Linked DNA regions of Salipiger sp. CCB-MM3. The protein of the gene in region 2 interacts with the protein of the main gene of each other region in a pairwise test. Links are inferred from orthologs where the notes say so. Each region holds a gene or a part of one and is shown on either strand. Other genes may lie near its edges. The genes, in order: rlmB and AYJ57_RS13090.

Region 1 (10,959 bases), 560 kb from region 2 along the record:
GGTGCTGGATGTTCTGGCGCAGCGCGCCACCACGCTGGAACGCGCCGCGCAGAACGTGCTGGCGCTGCAGCCCGCCGCCGAGGTCACCTATACGCCGGTCTCTGCCGCAGACGCGGTGATCATGTACGCTCGCAACTTCGTGCCATCCTGGGCCGGGGCGATCGCCATCGACCTGCTGCCCGCGGTGCTGGTGCTGATCCTCGCGGTCACCCATGGCGCCATCCGCCATGGCCGCGAAGGCGCCGAGATCGAAGACACGCTGACCCTCGCCGAGCTGCGCGCCGCGCTGCACGCCATGCGCGACGTCGAGGCCACCATGGCCCGCACGCCCGCTGCCGCCGAAGCCGCGCCGATCGCGCCCGAGGGCACCACAGAGCGCGACGCTGCAGATCCCCCCGCAGATCACCCTGAGGTCTCGCGCCTGCCGGGACGCAGCACATGAAACTCAGCGTCTCGCGCGCGCTGACCGGCGCGCTGGTGCTGCAGATCGCTCTGGGGGCCTTTCTGGTCGTTGGCGATCTCGGAACCTCGGATTTCTCCCTGCCCCGCTTCGGCCCCTCCGCGCCGCGGCTGTCACAGCCGGTGCAGCCCGGCGATCAGCGCCGCACCTTCGCTCCGAACCGCGATCTGCCGCCGCTCTCTCCGCTGCGTGATCCGGGCGATCTGCCGGAGCGGCTGACGCTGACCCAGACCGAGGGCGCCACGTGGCGGCTGGAAGGTACGATCGCCGACGGGGACGCCGAGCGCGTCATCAAAGTCCTCGACGAGTCGCAGCCAGAGACGGTGATCCTACAAAGCCCCGGTGGCTCGGTCCCCGATGCGCTGGCCATCGGGCGCCACATCCGCGAGATGGGCCTCGGCACGCGCATGCTGGAGGGCGAGTTCTGCTATTCCGCCTGCCCCTATCTGCTCGCCTCCGGCGTCACCCGCGACATCCCCGAGGGCGCCTCGGTCGGCGTGCACCAGCATTACTTTGGCGAAAGCACGATCCTGCCCGCCTTTGTCGCGGTCGAGCAGATCCAGCGCGGTCAGGGCGAGGTGATGGAATATCTCGACGAGATGGGCATCGACCCGATGCTGCTGCGCCCCGCGCTCGCCACACCTTCCGATCAGATCTACGTGCTGCTGCCCGAGGAGCTGACCCGTTACAACTTCGTGACCGGATCATGACGGTGCCGCGCCGAGGATTTGCGCCCTGCCCCTTGCCGCGAGGCCACGCAGAGACTATCTGCGGCTCAGGCGGGTTCTGACCTTTGCGTGCATGGTTGCATTCCGGTGGCCTTAAGCAATTCCGAGGGAGTTGGCTCTGTCCGGGCCCTGGTCCGGTTACCTGACGCCCACCTGTATATACAGGTCCTCGGGAATGAGATAACCCCACGGAAGGACCGGTTCCCGCCACTTCTCCCCCCTCAAGATTTCCGGTCACGGCTCAGGCTAGGGCGCGGAAATCTGCCGTTCCTATTCAAGCTCCCCTCTTCCCGCCCCCCGGAAACGAAAAAAGCGCCCCACAAGGAGGCGCTTCGATTCGGCAAACAGACCTGAGGCGATCAGAGATGGCGGCGCTTGCGCGGTTCATCCACCGGCACGCGGATCGGCATCGGCTCAAGCGCCATGCGCTTGCCACCAGCCGGCGGAAGCGCGTCGTCGCCCATGCGCATCACGGTCATCGCAAATTGCACGCTGGCAAAGACCAGACCGTTGAAAAGCCACAGAAGAAACACCGCCAGACCACCCATGTCGGAATGGGTTACCAAATGCTGCAGGTTGGCGACGTTCTGCCACAGCAGCAGAGCCACGAAGCCCGCCGACAGGCCAAAGCCAATCGCGCATTGGGTGATGTAGAGGCGGACGAGTTTCGGCATATGACTCTCTCCTTCATCAGGTCGACAGAGCGTAACGTAACCTCTGCAAAGCTCAAGTCTCTTGCAAGATTCCGCTCCGTCACATTCAAATGTAGGGATACTTTTACGAAACGCAAGCAATCCCGCCGCGACGAAAGCGCCGCCCAGCCAAGTCCCGCCCAGCCACGCCCGCTAGATCACACGCAAGTCGCTCACACGCAAAAAGGCCGGCGTCCCCCGACCCCGGCCCCTTCTTCTCTTTAAAAATACGCCGGGGGAGTCGCGGCGCAGCCGCGGCGGGGGCAGCGCCCCCTCTCTCCCTTTGACGCCCCAGAACGCCTCAGAACGCCTCGGGCTTGGCCTCGCGCGCCATGTGGTCGAGGATCGCGTTGACGAATTGCACTTCGCGGCCCTCGGGGAAAAACGCCCGCGCCACGTCGAGGAACTCGGTGATCACCACTTTCGGCGGCGTGTCGAGCGCCACCATCTCGGCCCCGGCGGCGCGGAACAGCGCGCGCAGGATCGGATCAATGCGGTCGATCGGCCATTTCGCCACCAGCGCGCGGTCGGTCATCTGGTCGATCTTCGCCTGCCAGTTCACCGCCTCGCCGACCAGCTTGCCGAAAAGATCAATGTCACCCTCGACCAGCTCCACGCCCTCTTCGACCTCCGCGCCGAAGCGGTAGTCGTAGAACTCCTGCATGGTCTTCTCGGCCGTCGTGCCCGAGAGCTCCATCTGATAGAGCGCCTGCACGGCATAGAGCCGCGATGCGGATTTCATACGGCGTTTCTGATTGCCGGAGGGGGGGACCGGGGTCGTCATGCGCTATGCTTTCCTTTGGAAGCGCCCGCGATCTGGTACTCGTCCTGGGCAGGAACGAATCCCACCCCCTTGCGGGCGCCGCCCCACCTACGTTCGAGCGCGATAAGATGCAAGGCCGCAGCAGCCGCGCCGCCGCCCTTGTTCTGGCCTTTCGCCTCGGCGCGCACCCGCGCCTGCTCGTAGTTCTCGACGGTGAGGATGCCATTGCCGATGCACAGGCCCTGCAGGCCCAGCAGCGTCAGCCCGCGCGAGCTGTCGTTGCAGACGGTGTCGTAATGGGTGGTCTCGCCGCGGATCACGCAGCCAAGCGCCACATAGCCGTCGAAGTTCGACATGCGCTCGGCGATGCCGATGGCGGTGGGCACTTCCAGCGCGCCCGGCACTTCGACGATCTCGTGGAAGCCGCCCACGGCCTCGATCTCGGCGATGGCACCGGCGATCTGCTCGTCGGCGATTTCCTTGTAGTAAGGCGCGACGACGATGAGGATTTTCACCGGCTTGTCGAACTCGGCGCGCGGCAGGCTGTAATGGGTTTCGTTCGAGGCCATCACTTCTCTCCGATCTTGCGGGTGCCGACGATCTCGAGCCCGTAGGCCTCGAGCCCGACGACGCGCGGGGTGGGCGAGTTGGTCAGCAGCACCATCTTCGACAGGCCGAGCGACGACAGGATCTGCGCGCCCAGACCGTACTGCCGCAGGGTGCGCGGCGAAACGTCGTCATGCAACTCCAGTTTCATCGAGGTGTCGCGCAGCAGCACGACCACGCCGCGGCCCTCTTCGGCGACTTCCTTCATCGAATCGCGGAACTCGTCCGAGCGGCCACCGTGGCCGGTGCCGATGATGTCGAGCATCGGATCGAGCGCATGCATCCGCACCAGCACCGGCTCATCGCCGGAGATGTCGCCCTTGGTCAGCACGATATGCTCGTCGCCATGGGACTGGTCGGTGTAGATGCGCATGTTCCAGTCGCCGCCGAACTCCGAGTGGATCACCTCTTCGGAGCGCACGCGCACGAGGTTGTCGTGGCGGCGGCGGTAGGCGATGAGGTCGGAGATCGTGCCGATCTTCAGCCCGTGGCGCTGCGCGAAGGCGACCAGCTCGGGCAGGCGCGACATGGTGCCGTCTTCGTTCATGATCTCGCAGATCACGCCCGCGGGGTTGAGCCCGGCAAGGCGCGAGACGTCGACGGCGGCCTCGGTATGACCGGCCCGCACCAGAACGCCACCATCCTTGGCGCGCAGCGGGAAGACGTGGCCCGGTGTGGCGATGTCGGCGGCCCCCTTCGAGGCGTCGATGGCAACGGCGACGGTCTTGGCACGGTCGGCAGCAGAGATGCCCGTGGTCACCCCTTCGCGCGCTTCGATCGAGATGGTGAAGGCCGTCTCGTGGCGCGAGGAATTGTTGACCGACATCAGATGCAGGCCCAGCTCGTCGATCCGCTTGGAGGTCATCGACAGGCAGATCAGACCGCGGCCATGGGTGGCCATGAAGTTGATCGCGTCGGGGGTCGCCCATTGCGCGGGGATCACGAGATCACCCTCGTTCTCGCGGTCCTCGTGGTCGACGAGAATGAACATCCGCCCGTTGCGGGCATCCTCGATAATCTCCTCGACCGAGGAAATCGCGTCTTTCCAGTTCTCTTCAACCGGACCCGGGTTTTCGTAATCCGCCATGTCGCCTCTCAATTCTGCACCCGCCAAATAAGACAGGCGGGCGCGAAAGACTAGGCCGGTTTTTGTGCGTGGCTGTATTGCACCCTGTGCAAGGCGGTCAGTCGAAAATATCGTCCAGAAGGTCGAACATGCCCGACAGCGCTTTTTTCGCCGGCGACTTGCGCTTGCGCTTCTTCGCCTTCTTGGCGGCCTTGCGCGCCGCCTTCTCGGCCTTGCGAAGGATGTCCCGGTCCGGATGCAGCTTGGGGTGTGGGATGACCCCGGCCCGCGATGTTTCGGTTTTCAGGTTCTTCAACTGCCACAGCGGTGCCCCGCAGGAGGCGCAGCTGAGTTCGTGACGGGACGTCCCGTCCAGCACAAGCGCGGCGCGGGCGCCGCAGTAACAACAGGTCGCAATCGTTTGGGCCATCAGCAGCATATGGGCGCGGCGGGCGCGCCCCGCAAGCTCAGGGCTTGGCCGCGTACAGCGCCACCGCCGCCGCGTTCGAGACGTTGAGCGAGCCGAAGCCGCGGGCAAAGTCGATCTTCACCAGTTGATCCACCGTCTCCTTGGTGCGCTGGCGCAGCCCCGGTCCCTCGGCGCCCAGCACCAGAGCCACGGCACGGTCGCGCTTGCCCTCGAGCGCCTCTTCGATGGAGGCCTCCGCCTCGCCGTCGAGGCCCAGCACCAGATAGCCCATGCCCTGCAGCGCAATGATCGTGTCCGCAAGGTTGCGCTCGCGCAGGTAGGGCTGGCGTTCCAGCGCGCCCGAAGCGGTCTTGGCCAGTGCGCCGGTCTCGGGCGCCGAATGGTGCAGCGTGCCGATCACCGCCTGCGCGCCGAAGACCTCGGCAGAGCGCAGGATTGCCCCGACGTTATGCGGATCGGTCACCCGGTCGAGCAGCACCAGGCGCGGCGGCAGTGTGCCATCTCCCAGCGCCACATCATCCAGTCGCCCCCAATCCAGCGGCTTCACTTCCAGAGCCGCGCCCTGATGCACCGACTGCGGATCGAGCGGCGCGCCGAATTTGCGCGGGTCGTGGATCTCGGGCTCGATTCCCCCCGCTTCCAGCGCATCCTCCAGTTTTGCCTTGGCATTCAGGGTCAGGATCAGCCGCAGCTTCTCGCGCTTGGGGTTCATCAGCGCGTCGCGCACCGCATGCAGGCCGAACAGCCAGACGGTCTCGGCCGCCTTGGCCTTTTTCGACTGTTCTTTCTCGACCACCCATTTCGGTTTCTTGACCATGGCACGCGTCCCTTTTTCCTGAGCTTCGGTCTCTGCATCGCCCTGTGACGCGCTGCAAGAGATTTTCCTGTTGACGGCAGTTTTCACTGATTGTAGTCAGCGCCCCACGACGCCGGGCAGCCGGCGGAGGACACCGCCAGACGGTGGAAAGTGGGCGACAGGCCGCAAGGTGTGGCAGGGGACTGTAACTCCCTCGCGGAGACGCACGCTTGGTTCGATTCCAAGGTCGCCCACCACTTTCCCTCTTCAAATCAGAGACCAAAGTGGCAGCTTTCTGCGGCATGTCCAGCCGTGGGTTTTCGCGTTTCGCGCGTGCCTCACCGCATCCCGCACCCTTCTGTCTGAGCGCAGCGCCCCCTCTCTCATCACGAGAAATTTCTATCAGATGAAGCACATGCGGGAACCCGCAGCGCTGGCACCTGTTAATGTCCTGCGACTGGCCTGACTTTTCCACCTCCGGCAAGCCGACCGGCGCATCCAGAGAATCAGAAAAAGCAGGACACCCATGGCAGAATCATCGGGAGAAAGCCCCATTGCAGTCTACGGGGCGCTCGCAGCCAATCTTTTGATCGCCGTCGCCAAATTCGCCGCCGCGCTCTTTACCGGCAGCTCTTCGATGCTGTCCGAGGCATTTCACTCTGTGGTCGACACCGGAAATGAGGGGCTGCTGCTGCTCGGCCTCGCCCGCAGCCGCAAAAAGCCCGACGCCAAACACCCATTCGGCTACGGCAAGGAACTTTACTTCTGGTCGCTGATCGTCGCGATGCTGCTCTTTGCCATCGGCGGCGGGCTCTCGGTCTATGAGGGAATCGTCCACGCGATGAACCCCGAACCGATCGAAGAGCCGATGTGGAACTACGCCGTTCTGGGAATCGCCTTTCTGGCCGAGGGCGCCTCGTGGATCATCGCCCTGCGCGCCATGCTCAAGACCCGCAAAGAGGGGGAGAGCGCGCTGCAGACCTTCCGGCGCAGCAAGGACCCGTCGGTGTTCACCGTCGTCGCCGAGGACACCGCCGCACTTCTTGGCATCATCGCCGCCGCGCTTGGCGTCTATCTGTCGGTGACCTTCGACGCGCCGATTTTTGACGGCATCGCTTCGATCGTGATCGGCGTCATCCTCATCGCCGTGGCCTGCCTGCTGGTGTCCGAGACCCGTTCGCTGATCATGGGTGAAAGCGCCGACAGCGAAGTGACGCGCTCGGTCCGAAACATCGCGCTGGAGGAGCCCGCAATCTCCGAAGTGTCGAGCCTGCTCACCATGCACTTCGGCCCCAAGCAGGTGCTGCTGAACATGGAGGCGCGGTTCCGCACCGACCTGAGCGCCGCCGACATCTTTGAAACCGTCGAGCGGGTGCAGGCCCGCATTCAGGAAGCGCACCCCGAGGTGCGGCGTATCTTCTTCGAAATCGAAGCCATGCGGCGGCCGGGCGCGCAAGCGGCCTGAGCGGGGGCGACCGTCTGGCATCCTTGGGGCATCGGCGATAGGAGGTCGCCTCCTTCGCCGGCTTTTTATATAGAAGAGGCGGTTACACTGCGGCACCGGTGGCCCGGCGGCTGCCCTATGCCACTTGGATGCGCCGAACCCGATGTTTTTGTACCGCCTGCTTCTGTCGATCTTTGCCATCGCGATTCTTGGCCGCGCCGCACTCCGGCGCGACGGCGACACGCTGCGTGCGCGGCTGGCACTGGGCCCCGGCAACCCCGGTGCCCACGTCTGGCTGCATGCCGCGTCGAACGGCGAGTTGGCCTCGGCCAAACCGGTGATCGAAGCGCTGCGCGCCGCCCGCCCGGATTTAAAGTTGCTGGTCACCTGCAACTCCGCCTCCGGTGTCAGCCTTGCCGAAAGCTGGGGGTTGGTGGCACGTCTGGCACCGCTCGACCTCGCACGCGCCTCGCGGCGCATGCACCGGCGCTGGAACGTGCGCACCCATATCACCATGGAATCCGAGCTATGGCCGAACCGGCTGCTCACCTGCCCCGGCCCGGTGCTGGTGCTGGGCGGGCGGCTGTCCGAGGGCACCGCCCGCGGCTGGCGCATCTTTGGCGGCCTGCAGGCGCGGGTACTGCGGCGCATCGCGTTTCTTTCGGCGCAGGATTCCGGCTCGCGCGATCGCTTCCTCGCCGCCGGGCTGCGCCCCGAAACGCTTGGCCCCGTGGTTGACCTCAAGGCGCTCTACATCCCGCCTCAGCAGCGCGACCCGGCGCTGGAAGCCGAATTTCCCCGCGGCTCCACTTGGCTGGCGGCCTCGACCCATGAAGGTGAGGATGAGATCGTCCTCGCCGCCCATGCCGAAGCCCGAAAACACGAGCCGGGCCTGCGGCTGATCCTCGCCCCGCGCCACCCGCGCCGGGCCGAGCAGATCACCCGCCTCATCGCCGCGCAGGGCCTGAGCTGCGCCCGTCGCAGCTTGGGCGAGCCGCCGCAGGGCGCCGACGTATACCTTGCCGACACGCTTGGAGAGATGGCGCTCTTCTACCGGCTGGCGGGGCGCGTGTTCATCGCCGGAACGCTCACCGACCGCGGCGGTCACACGCCCTATGAGCCCGCCGCTTTCGGCGCGGCGCTGATCCACGGCCCGGACCTGCGCAACTTCCACGCGCCCTTTGGCCTGCTCGATGCCTCGGGCGCGGCGCTGCAGATCAAGGATTCCGCCGAACTCGCCGCTGCGCTGCAAAGGCTGCGCACCCCTAGCGCGCAGAACGCCGCCGGAGGTGCCGCCCGCAGCCTGCTCGAACCCGAGGCGTCGGCGCACGACCTCGTCTCCCTGCTTACACAATATGTAGACGCAGCCGAAAAATAGGCGCAAGATTCCGGAAAAAGACCACGAGCAGGGATCCAGGATGAAAGCGTTGCCGGCCCTCGCCGTCCAAAGCCTCGGCCAAGGACGGCTGCCCCGGAAGACCCAAGTGCAATACGCCGCGCTGTGCTTTCGCGTCCGCAACGGCAAGCTCAAGGTGCTGCTGATCACCAGCCGGGGCCGTGGTCGCTGGACACTACCCAAAGGCTGGCCGATGCCCGGTCACAGCCCGGCCGGGGCCGCCGCGCGCGAAGCCTGGGAAGAGGCCGGCATCCGCGGACGCGCGCATGAGGTCTGCGTCGGCTCCTACACCTATCGCAAGCGCAACTCCCCGCATCCTCATCTGGCGCTGGTCTACCCGCTCGAAGCCGCCTCGCGCGACCGCAAGTTTCCCGAGCGCGGCGAACGCAAACTGCGCTGGGTCAGCCCTAAGCGCGCGGCGCATCTGGTCGAGCATCCCGAACTGGCCCGGCTGCTGCGCAACATCAGGCCCGCCTGCGACGGTGGCCAGATACGCTTGATCTCCGCGTAAAAAACATTACGTATCAGGGATCATTTCGGAAACTGCCGCATGATCCAATACTCTCTAAAATGCGCGGAAGACCACCGCTTCGACAGCTGGTTCCAATCGGCCAGCGCCTTCGACAAGCTGCAGGCCGCGGGCATGGTGGCCTGTGCCACCTGCGGCTCCACCAAGGTGGAAAAGGTGCCCATGGCGCCGCGCGTGAACAATGGCGCCGCCGACCCCAAGCCCGAAGCGCCAAGCCTCTCCGAACCGGCCAACCCCGCCGAACAGGCGCTGCGCGCCCTGCGCGAGCGTGTGGAGAAAACCTCGGATTACGTGGGCCGCGACTTTGCCCGCGAAGCACGCGCCATGCACAGCGGTGACGCGCCGCAACGGGCGATCTGGGGCGAGACCCGCGGCGACGAGGCCAAGGCGCTGATCGAAGACGGCGTGCCCGTGGCTCCCCTGCCTTTTATGCCGACCCGGAAATCGAACTAGGACATTCCCATGCGACTGCTCATCACCGGCGCCAACCGCGGCATCGGCGCCGCGCTGGCCGATACGCTGCGCGCCCGCGGCAATGAGGTGCTGGGCACCGCCCGCAACACCGAAGGCCTGCTGAAGCTCGACGTGGCCGACCCGGCCTCGCCGCCCGCGCTGGCGGGCCAGCTTGGCGAGGCGCCGCTCGATGCGCTGATCTGCAACGCCGGGATCTACTTCGACAAACCCGAGACGCTCGACACCGGTTACCCGGCGCAGATGTGGGCCGATATGTTCGCGGTCAATGTCACCGGCGTCTTCCTGACGGTGCAGGCCATGCTGCCGCTGCTGGAGCGCGCCGCCACGCCGAAGATCATGATCATCAGCTCGCAGATGGGCTCCAACGCGCTCGCCAAGGGCAACGCGCTGATCTACCGCGCCTCCAAGGCCGCAGCACTGAACCTTGGCAGCAACCTTGCCGAAGCCCTGAAGCCCCGCGGCATCGCGGTGGGCATCTACCATCCGGGCTGGGTCGGCACCGAGATGGGCGGCGCGGGCGCCGATCTCACGCCGGCGCAATCCGCCGAAGGGCTCGCCGACCGGCTGGACGCGCTGAGCCTCGATGGCACCGGCTGTTTTGAGACCTGGGATGGCCGCGCCCACCCCTATTGATCTGCCGCAGCGGCCCGGAGATTTCCCCGCCGCTTTCGCCCGCGCATGGGCCACGCGCGAGGGCGCGGCCATCGCCGCGCTCTTTGCCGAGGACACCGAGTTCGTGAATGTCACCGGCCTGTGGTGGCAGGGCCGCGCGGCAATCGCCCGCCCGCATGACTACGCGCTGAAAAGCTTCTTTGCCTCAACCACCCTGCGGCCCGGCCGTATCGCCACCCGGCACTTGGGCGAGGACCACGCCGTGGTGCGCTGCCGCTTTCACATGACCGGCCAGCGCGCCCCGGACGGCAGCGCCGCCGGCCCGCGCCAGACCATCCTGATCTTCGTCCTGCAGCGCACGGCGGAGGGATGGCAGGCCGTCTCCGCGCAGAACACCGAGGTCATGCCCGGGCAAGAGACCTATGTGGCACAGGACGGGATCTCGACCGCCAATTACCGCAAGCTATGAACCTCTCCTGAGCCCCTTCCCGCGCCCCGACCGGAGCGCGCGCAAGGAACCGGGACAGGAAGGCGCTTTCATCTTTCCAAAAATACTCAAAAGCCCCCTGCCCGCGCAGTGATCGCTCACGGCGCCGGTGTAAGGCTCTTGCGCAGCCCGCCCCCCGCGCGTAAACGACCGCTGATTCAAAGGCCACCCCGGGGAAAACGCCATGCCCGTGCTCGTGATGAAATTCGGCGGCACCTCCGTCGCCACGCTGGACCGCATTCGCCGGGCCGCGAAACGCGTGGGCGTTGAGGTCGCCAAGGGCTACGACGTGATCGTCATCGTCTCGGCCATGTCCGGCGAGACCAACAAGCTGGTCGGCTACGTCGAAGAGACCTCGCCGCTGTTCGACGCGCGCGAATATGACGCCGTCGTCTCCTCGGGCGAGAATGTCACCGCGGGGCTGATGGCGCTGACGCTGCAGGAAATGGACGTGCCGGCGCGCAGCTGGCAAGGCT
Region 2 (7,590 bases):
CATCCGCCATCTCGATCACGCCCACCGGCTTGTCGCCGCGCAGTACGCGGAAGCGGCGGTCCATCTCGCCGCCCGCGGCGGCGATGACGCTTTCGAGGTTGTCGGTGTGCTGCACATCGCCGCTGAACAGCTCGCCGCCAGGCACGCCCTTGTGCATCACCGAGCGCACGCGCAGCACGCGGGCGCGGTTGATGTCGGCGACGAACTCTTCGATATAGGGATCGGACGGGTTGAGCAGGATATGCTGCGGCTCGCCCTGCTGCACCACCGCGCCATCCTTCAGGATCACAAGGTGATCGGCCAGCTTCAACGCCTCATCAAGGTCGTGGGTGATGAAGATGATCGTCTTGTGCAGCTCTTCCTGCAGCTCCAGCAACAGATCCTGCATGTCGGTGCGGATCAGCGGGTCGAGCGCCGAGAAGGCCTCGTCCATCAGCATGATGTCCGAGTTCGACGCCAGCGCGCGGGCGATGCCCACCCGCTGCTGCATCCCGCCCGAAAGCTGGTGCGGATATTGCTCGCCGTTGCCCGAAAGGCCGACCCGGTCGAGCCACTTCTGCGCCTCGGCCTCATAGTCGGCCCGCTTCACGCCGCGCGTCGCCAGCGCCATGCCGGCGTTTTCCAGCACGGTGCGATGCGGCAGCAGCGCGAACTTCTGGAACACCATCGACATGTTCTCGCGGCGGAACTTGCGCAGGCGGGTCTCATTGAACGACAGGATGTCCTCGCCGTTCACGATAACCTCGCCCGCGGTGGGTTCGATCAGCCGGTTGAGGTGGCGGATCAGCGTCGATTTACCCGAGCCCGACAGGCCCATGATCACGGTGATCTCGCCCTCGCGCATGTCGACGTTGATGTCGTCGAGCCCGAGCACGTGGTTCGAGGTCTCCAGCAGATCGGCCTTCGACTTGCCCGCCTTCACCTCGGCCAGCGCGCCTTGCGGGTCCTCGCCGAAGATCTTGTAGAGATTGCGGATCGAGACTTTCACAGTGTCTGTCATGTCATCCTCCTTCAGCGGCTGGACTGGCTGGCGTCAATGCGCGCGAGCGAGGCTTTGGTCACACGGTCCAGCGCGATGGCCAGCACCACGATGCCAAAACCCGCCACCAGGCCGGTGCCCAGTTCGAGGTTGCGGATGCCGCGCAGCACGAGGATGCCGAGCCCCGGTGCCGAGACCATCGAGGCGATGACCACCATGGCAAGGCTCATCATGATCGTCTGGTTCACACCGGCCATGATGTTGGGCAGCGCCAGCGGAATCTGCACGCCAAAAAGCTTCTGACTCTTGGTCATGCCGAAGGCATCGGCGGCCTCGATCACGTTCTGATCGACGAGGCGGATGCCAAGGTCGGTCAACCGCACCACCGGCACGATGGCGTAAAGGATCACCGCGATGCCGTAGAGCTTTGGCTCGGTCACCGAGAAGAGGAAGATCAGCGGGATCAGATAAACGAAGGGCGGCAGCGTCTGCAGCATGTCGAGCACCGGGATCGCCACGCGCTGAAGCCTGTCACTGCGCGACATGGCGATGCCTATGGGCACCCCGAAGAGAACGCAGATAAAGGCGCAGACGAAGATGATCGCGAGGGTCTGCATCGCCACCGTGTAATGGTCCACAAAGGCCAGCAGACCAATCACAGCGGCCACGAGGCCCACGATCTTCCACGACCGCGTCACGGCCCAGCAGATCAGCAGCAGGATCGGCACCATGATCCACCATGGTGTGTCGGACATCACCCAAAGCGACTCGCGCAGCATCCAGCTGAGCGGCTGGGTGAGCGGATCGACCACCACGCGCAGCGCATCGCGGATGCCCAGAAAGCCCTGCTCGAGCCCGTCGGTCAGATCGCGGGTTTCGGGAATCGCGCCGCATGCGTCGTGCAGCGCATCGAGCGAGGGAAAGGGAAGATCCCAAAGCGAGGTTGCCTCGGCGGCATCGCCGCCCTTGGTCTTGGCCAGCAGGTCGGCCATGGACATGGGGCCATCACTGGCCCCGCCATCGCACCAATCCCGCAGCCCCAACGTGTCGAACAGACCGTCATATGTTGCCATGTATCGATGTCCGGACCCTCTGCGGGCCCGCCCTGAATTGTGAAACTAAAAGAACGGGACCGCGCCCGGCGGCCCCGTTCGAGCGGGCGCAATGCGCCCTTGGGTCATGCGATTACTGCAGCAGCTGCGAGAGCTTTTCCTGCGCGTCCTCGTTCAGCCAGCCCTGCCACTCGCCCGAGTTGGCGGTGATGAAATGCACGGCGGTCTCTTCAGCCGAGGCGTTGTTCTCGTCCTGCCATGCCAGCAGGCCGCTCATGGTCGAGGTTTCGAACTTCATGTTGCGGAAGAACTCGGTCACTGCCGGGTTCTCTTCGGCGAACTCTGCGGTCACCGCGGTGAGGATCGGCGCGGCGGGGAATTCCGAAACCTGCGGGTCGGGCGTGTCGGGGTTCTGCAGGTTGTTGAAGGCGGACTCGTCGTAGTCGCCCAGCTTGACCTGCGTCATGTCGTATTTGCCCATCGGCACGGTCGGACCCCAGTAGTAGCCGAACCACGGCTCACCGTCGGTGACCGCCGCGCCCATCGAGGTGGCCAGCGTCTCGCCCGAGCCGTGGTTGAACACTTCGATGCCCGCGCCTTCGAGATCAAGCGCGCGTACGAGGTTGTCCGAGACCACGCGGCAGCCCCAGCCGTCGGGGCAGTTGTTGAAGCGGCCGCCGACCAGTTCGGGGTTCTCCATCACTCCCTCGATGGTGGTCAGCTCGGGGTGCTCTTCGGCCAGCGCGGTGGGAATCCACCAGCCTTCGACGCCGCCCGGCTCCAGCACCGAAGTCAGTTCGACCAGCGAGCCGCCCTCTTTGAGCTTCTTGTAGGCATCGCCTGCCGAGTTCATCCAGAGGTTGGTGATCACGTCCGGCTCGCCGTTCTCGGCCACCGAGGTCATCGCGGGCACGGTGTCGGACTGCACGAGGCTCACGTCGCAGCCATAGCCCTGCTCGAGCATGAATTTCGCGACATTGGTCGTCACCTCGGCGGCGGCCCAGCCCATCTGCGCGATGGAAACGTCGCCGCACTGGCCCGCGTCATCCTGTGCCTGCGCCGCGAGGGGCAGCACCAGAGAGCCGACAAGAGCGGTGGAAACGAGCGTCAGCTTACGCATGGGTAAACTCCTTACAAACTTAAATGGGAGGATTTCACAACGACGCCGAGCCGCCTGAGGCGTCCGGGGGTTCGGATGGCCGCGCAGGAACGCGGCGCAAACAGACCTCTTTTTGTCGTTTTTGGTCATCGAAGCGGTGCCTAACAAGCCAGTCCCCGAGGTGCAAACAGTTGACCTGTTAACGCGAGCGAAACGCTATGTGCTTGCGCGCACGTTGATTTCCGGCGCGGCCGCGTCATATTCCAATCGTTTGTCCGCCTGTGGCCCGTTTCGCCCAGCTGCCCAGATGACAGCACCGTTGAGCCTGCGCCACAGCGGCGGGCCTAGCTGCGTGCCGCTCTTGCGCTGGTGGGTCTGTGAAGGAAAACTTTCCACAAAATCCGCATCCTGACGCCGCAATCTGGCGATAGAGGCCGGATTGAGGCAGCACCGCAGCGAGGCATGATGCAGGCAACACCGGCGTTCCGTTTCTTCGTGTTCGGCATTTTCTATGCGGCGGCGTCGCTGGCGTTCGCCCTGCTCACCCGCGACGGCGTGTTCGACCATCTGCTCAGCTCGCTGGCCGTGGGGACGCGCGTGCCGGTGCAAATGTTCACCCTGTTCTGCATCGTGCTGGTCTTCGCCTTGCTGCGCGCCAAGCGCCGCAAGCAAGAGACCGTGGCCATGGTCGCGCTGCAGATCACGCTGGCCTACCTTGGCGTGGCGGCGCTCAACTTCGGCTTCACCCTGTTCAAGACCGGCATGCCCGCGCTGCTGCCCTATTTCGCCGATCCGCTGCTCGCCGATCTCGACGCGTGGCTGCATGGCGGCACCGACGCGTGGCGGCTGGTGGATGATACGCTGGGCTCGGATGTGGCGCGGCAGATCCTGCCGGTCTATCAGGGGCCGTGGCTGCTGCTGGCGTTTCTCTTCCCGGTGCTGCTGGTGGCGACGGATGATGACAGCGCGCGCGTGAGCCGCTTTCTCACGCTCTATTGCGCAGCGTGGGTGCTGATCGGCAACCTTCTGGCGCTGGCGGGGCTGTCGGTGGGGCCGATCTATTATGACCGGCTTCTTGGCACCTCACGATTCACCGAGTTGCAGCAGATGCTGGACACGCAGGGCGTCGATCAGATCTTCCTCGGACAAGTGCAGGAGTTTCTCTGGCGGATGTATCGCAGCGGCAAGCACGCACTGGGAACCGGCATCTCGGCCTTTCCCTCGGTGCATGTCTCGGTGGCCTTCACCGTCACGCTGTACTGTCTGGAGCGCTCGGCTCTGCTGGTGCTCCCCGGCCTCGCCTTCGCTGCATCGATCCTGCTGCTCTCGGTCTGGAGCGGCTATCACTACGCAATCGACGGCTATGTCTCGATCCTTGCCATGCTGGGCCTTTGGGGCTGGCAGCACCGACGCGCCCGCCGCCCGAACGGGATCCCGTCGCAAACCGTGGCGGACGCCGCAGCGCGCGAAACACAGGGCAGCTGACGTCGCGCAACCGTGGCCAAAGCGCCACAGCCCCTAGGGCGCAACACAGACCAGCTCAGAATTTCCCGAAGAAGATCAAGATGGTGCGGGTGGAGGGACTTGAACCCCCACGCCTTGCGGCGCCAGAACCTAAATCTGGTGCGTCTACCAATTTCGCCACACCCGCACACGGGCGCGCGAAGCGCCCGGATCGGGCGGATCTCTAGCAAAGAGCCACAGGCGAGGCGAGAGGAAAAATCACCTTCCAGAAAACGCGCGACTTTAATCTGCCATTGACGTAGGGTCTGGCAAAACGAGGCAGTGATAAAGCAGGACAGCGCCCATGGAACCGAAAACGGTCCGGCGCGACGACGGGGCTCTTCCCGCGCGCCATATCGATTCTTCGTGCAGGCTGAACGCGCTTGTGGCTGGCACTACGGTGCTGACCCTCGATGGCGCCTTGCCGGCGGAATATCTCTCTCCGGGCGACCGGGTCATCACCCGCGACAGCGGCGTCGCCATTCTGCGTCGGGTCCGCCATTTTCGGCGCGCCGTCGCCATGGTGGCGATCACGGCCGGGTCGCTGGGCAATTCGCGCCCCGAAGGCGACACGGTGCTGCCCGCCGATCAGGAGATTCTCATGCGCGGCTGGCGCGCCTCGGCGCTGTTTGGGGCCAGTCAGGCGCTGGTGCCGCTGAGCCGGATCGAGGATGGCCATTTCGTGCGCGCCTTGGGCCATCGCTCGGCCATCCTTGTGGCGCTCAGCTTCGATCAGCCGCATATCCTCTATGGTGACGGGCTGGAACTGGCCTCGGCCGATCCGGTGCCCCTGCCCGCGTGAGCGCCTGCCGCCGACGCCTGGCGCCTATGCAGCAAACTCGGCGAGCACCTGTGGCAGCACCTCGGGCAGATCTTCGGCGATGAGGCCGGGGCCGAATCTGCGCGCCGCCTCCACATGTAGGAAGGCCGCTGTCTCCGCGGCCTGCATCGGCTCCGCGCCGCGCGCCATCAGCCCGCAAATCAACCCCGCCAGCACATCCCCCGCGCCCGCCGTGGCGAGCCATGGCGCCGCGCGGCCATAGACCGCCGCGTGGACCGACGCCGCCCCATCCGGCGCCGCGATCACCGTATCGGCGCCCTTCAGCAGCACCGTGCAGCCCGCGCGCGCCGCCGCAGTACGCACCGCATCGAGCTTTGAGAGCGCCGGTCCTTTGGTCGCGGGCGCGGACAGCCCCGCGGCGATGTCGGGGAAGAGCCGCGCGAACTCGCCGCCGTGCGGCGTCAGCACGCAGCCTTGGTGTAGGCAGGAAAAGAGCACCTCCGGCGCCTCGGCAAAGGCGCTGAGCGCATCGGCGTCCAGCACCGTCGCCCGCCCGGCCATCAGCGCTGCGGGCACAAGCGCGCGCGCCCTGTCGATGCCGAGCCCCGGCCCGAGACAAAGCGCATTGAGCCGCCCGTCTTCGAGCATCGCCGTCAGATCCTCGGCCTCTTCAATGCGGCGCAGCATGAGAGCGGTGATCTGCGAGGCCACCTCCATCTGCGCGCCGCCGGGCGCGCCCAGCGTCACCAGCCCCGCGCCGACACGCAGCGCCGCGCGCGCCGCGAGCCGGGCCGCGCCCGTCCTGCCGAAACCGCCGCTCAGCACCAGCGCATGGCCGTAGCCGAACTTATGCCCCTCGCTCTTGCTCAAGGCCACGCTCGGCCCGGTCACAAGCTGCGCCGCGCCCGCGCAGGGCGTGTCCTCCAGACCAATATCCACCACGTCGAGCGCCCCGCAATAGCCCGGCCCCTCGGCGAGGAAATGCCCCGGTTTCGCGCTATGAAAGGTCACCGTCAGATCGGCGCGGAGCATCGCACCCGGCCCGTCGCCGCTGGTCAGAACGCGCCCCGAATCCGCGCAGAGCCCCGAGGGCACATCCACCGCCACGCGCTGCCAGTCCTGAAACTCCGGCGCCTCGAAGCGGGCCAGCGCCTCGGCGATCTCGGGGCCCAGCCCCCGAGTCAGACCGGTGCCAAAAAGCGCGTCGATCAGCACGCCTTGCCCGCCGCTCAGTTGCGGCGCCTCCGTGAACAGCCCCACCGGCCCCAGCTCGCACCAGCGCCGGTGATTCAGCGCCGCATCGGGCGGCAGGCGCTCGGCATCGCCCAGCAGGAAAACCTCTACCTCCCAGCCCGCGCCATGCAGCATCCGCGCGATGACCAAACCGTCGCCGCCGTTGTTGCCCGGGCCGCAGAGCACAATCGCCCGCTGCGCCTCAAGCTCGATCTCGAGCCAGCGGCGCCCGATCGCAGCCACCACACCGGCGCCCGCGTGCTCCATCAATTCGGCGCCGCTCACTGCCCCGCTTTGGATCGCAGCCTGCTCGGCGGCACGCATCTGCGCACTGGTCAGGAGTGCTGACATTGCTCGGATCCTCAAGTTTTCAAACTGCTCACTTAAACGGCGACTTGCGCAAAATGTAACCACATGCCAAAAATCGCCTCATATTTCCCTGCCACGGCAGCCTATCCGATTGTCGACGCCGATGAGAAGTGTTCTGGCAGGGTCCGACACGGGATCACGAGGAGACAGGCCATGAAGAAGGTCGAGGCGATCATCAAGCCCTTCAAGCTCGACGAGGTAAAGGAAGCCTTGCAAGACGCGGGCATTCAGGGCCTCTCTGTGCTCGAAGTCAAAGGCTTCGGTCGTCAGAAAGGCCACACCGAGCTCTACCGGGGCGCGGAGTATGTGGTTGATTTTCTTCCTAAGGTGAAAATCGAAGTGGTTCTCGACGACGATCAGGTGGATGCCGCAGTCGAGGCGATCATCACGGCCGCCAAGACCGACAAGATCGGCGACGGCAAGATTTTCGTCAGCCCTGTCGAACAGGCAATCCGCATCCGCACCGGCGAATCCGGCTCCGACGCTCTCTGAGCCACGGACCCGAACGACCGCGCTCCGCGCGCCCTTGCGGCGCCGGAGCAGCCAATCACCCGAAAAATTCGGACCCAAGTAC

Evidence for each region.
Region 1: the proteins of AYJ57_RS13090 (region 2) and rlmB interact in binary tests that used the Escherichia coli proteins (3 or more experiments, as listed by UniProt). The link is inferred for Salipiger sp. CCB-MM3 from one-to-one orthologs.

Annotation. Positions count from the first base shown.
Region 1 is NZ_CP014595.1:2,160,278-2,171,236, reverse strand. The notes cover bases 3,673-6,647. They hold rlmB (23S rRNA (guanosine(2251)-2'-O)-methyltransferase RlmB), read right to left. Parts: upstream 5,563-6,647; coding sequence 4,783-5,562; downstream 3,673-4,782. Other genes in these bases: AYJ57_RS10510 (cation diffusion facilitator family transporter), read left to right, coding at 6,068-6,647; AYJ57_RS10520 (hypothetical protein), read right to left, coding at 4,434-4,754; ribB (3,4-dihydroxy-2-butanone-4-phosphate synthase), read right to left, coding at 3,673-4,336. Also shown: AYJ57_RS10550 (hypothetical protein), read left to right, coding at 1-442; AYJ57_RS10545 (hypothetical protein), read left to right, coding at 439-1,170; AYJ57_RS10540 (hypothetical protein), read right to left, coding at 1,548-1,862; transcription antitermination factor NusB, read right to left, coding at 2,182-2,664; AYJ57_RS10530 (6,7-dimethyl-8-ribityllumazine synthase), read right to left, coding at 2,661-3,212; more of ribB, read right to left, coding at 3,212-3,672; more of AYJ57_RS10510, read left to right, coding at 6,648-7,006; AYJ57_RS10505 (3-deoxy-D-manno-octulosonic acid transferase), read left to right, coding at 7,149-8,363; AYJ57_RS10500 (NUDIX hydrolase), read left to right, coding at 8,404-8,892; AYJ57_RS10495 (DUF1178 family protein), read left to right, coding at 8,932-9,363; AYJ57_RS10490 (SDR family NAD(P)-dependent oxidoreductase), read left to right, coding at 9,373-10,017; AYJ57_RS10485 (SgcJ/EcaC family oxidoreductase), read left to right, coding at 9,995-10,465; AYJ57_RS10480 (aspartate kinase), read left to right, coding at 10,668-10,959. UniProt on the Escherichia coli protein: Specifically methylates the ribose of guanosine 2251 in 23S rRNA.
Region 2 is NZ_CP014595.1:2,722,822-2,730,411, reverse strand. The notes cover bases 4,730-7,590. They hold AYJ57_RS13090 (bifunctional ADP-dependent NAD(P)H-hydrate dehydratase/NAD(P)H-hydrate epimerase), read right to left. Parts: upstream 6,999-7,590; coding sequence 5,460-6,998; downstream 4,730-5,459. Other genes in these bases: AYJ57_RS13085 (P-II family nitrogen regulator), read left to right, coding at 7,170-7,508; AYJ57_RS13095 (Hint domain-containing protein), read left to right, coding at 4,938-5,435. Also shown: AYJ57_RS13120 (quaternary amine ABC transporter ATP-binding protein), read right to left, coding at 1-1,000; AYJ57_RS13115 (ABC transporter permease), read right to left, coding at 1,012-2,052; AYJ57_RS13110 (ABC transporter substrate-binding protein), read right to left, coding at 2,165-3,151; AYJ57_RS13105 (phosphatase PAP2 family protein), read left to right, coding at 3,593-4,615. UniProt on the Escherichia coli protein: Bifunctional enzyme that catalyzes the epimerization of the S- and R-forms of NAD(P)HX and the dehydration of the S-form of NAD(P)HX at the expense of ADP, which is converted to AMP.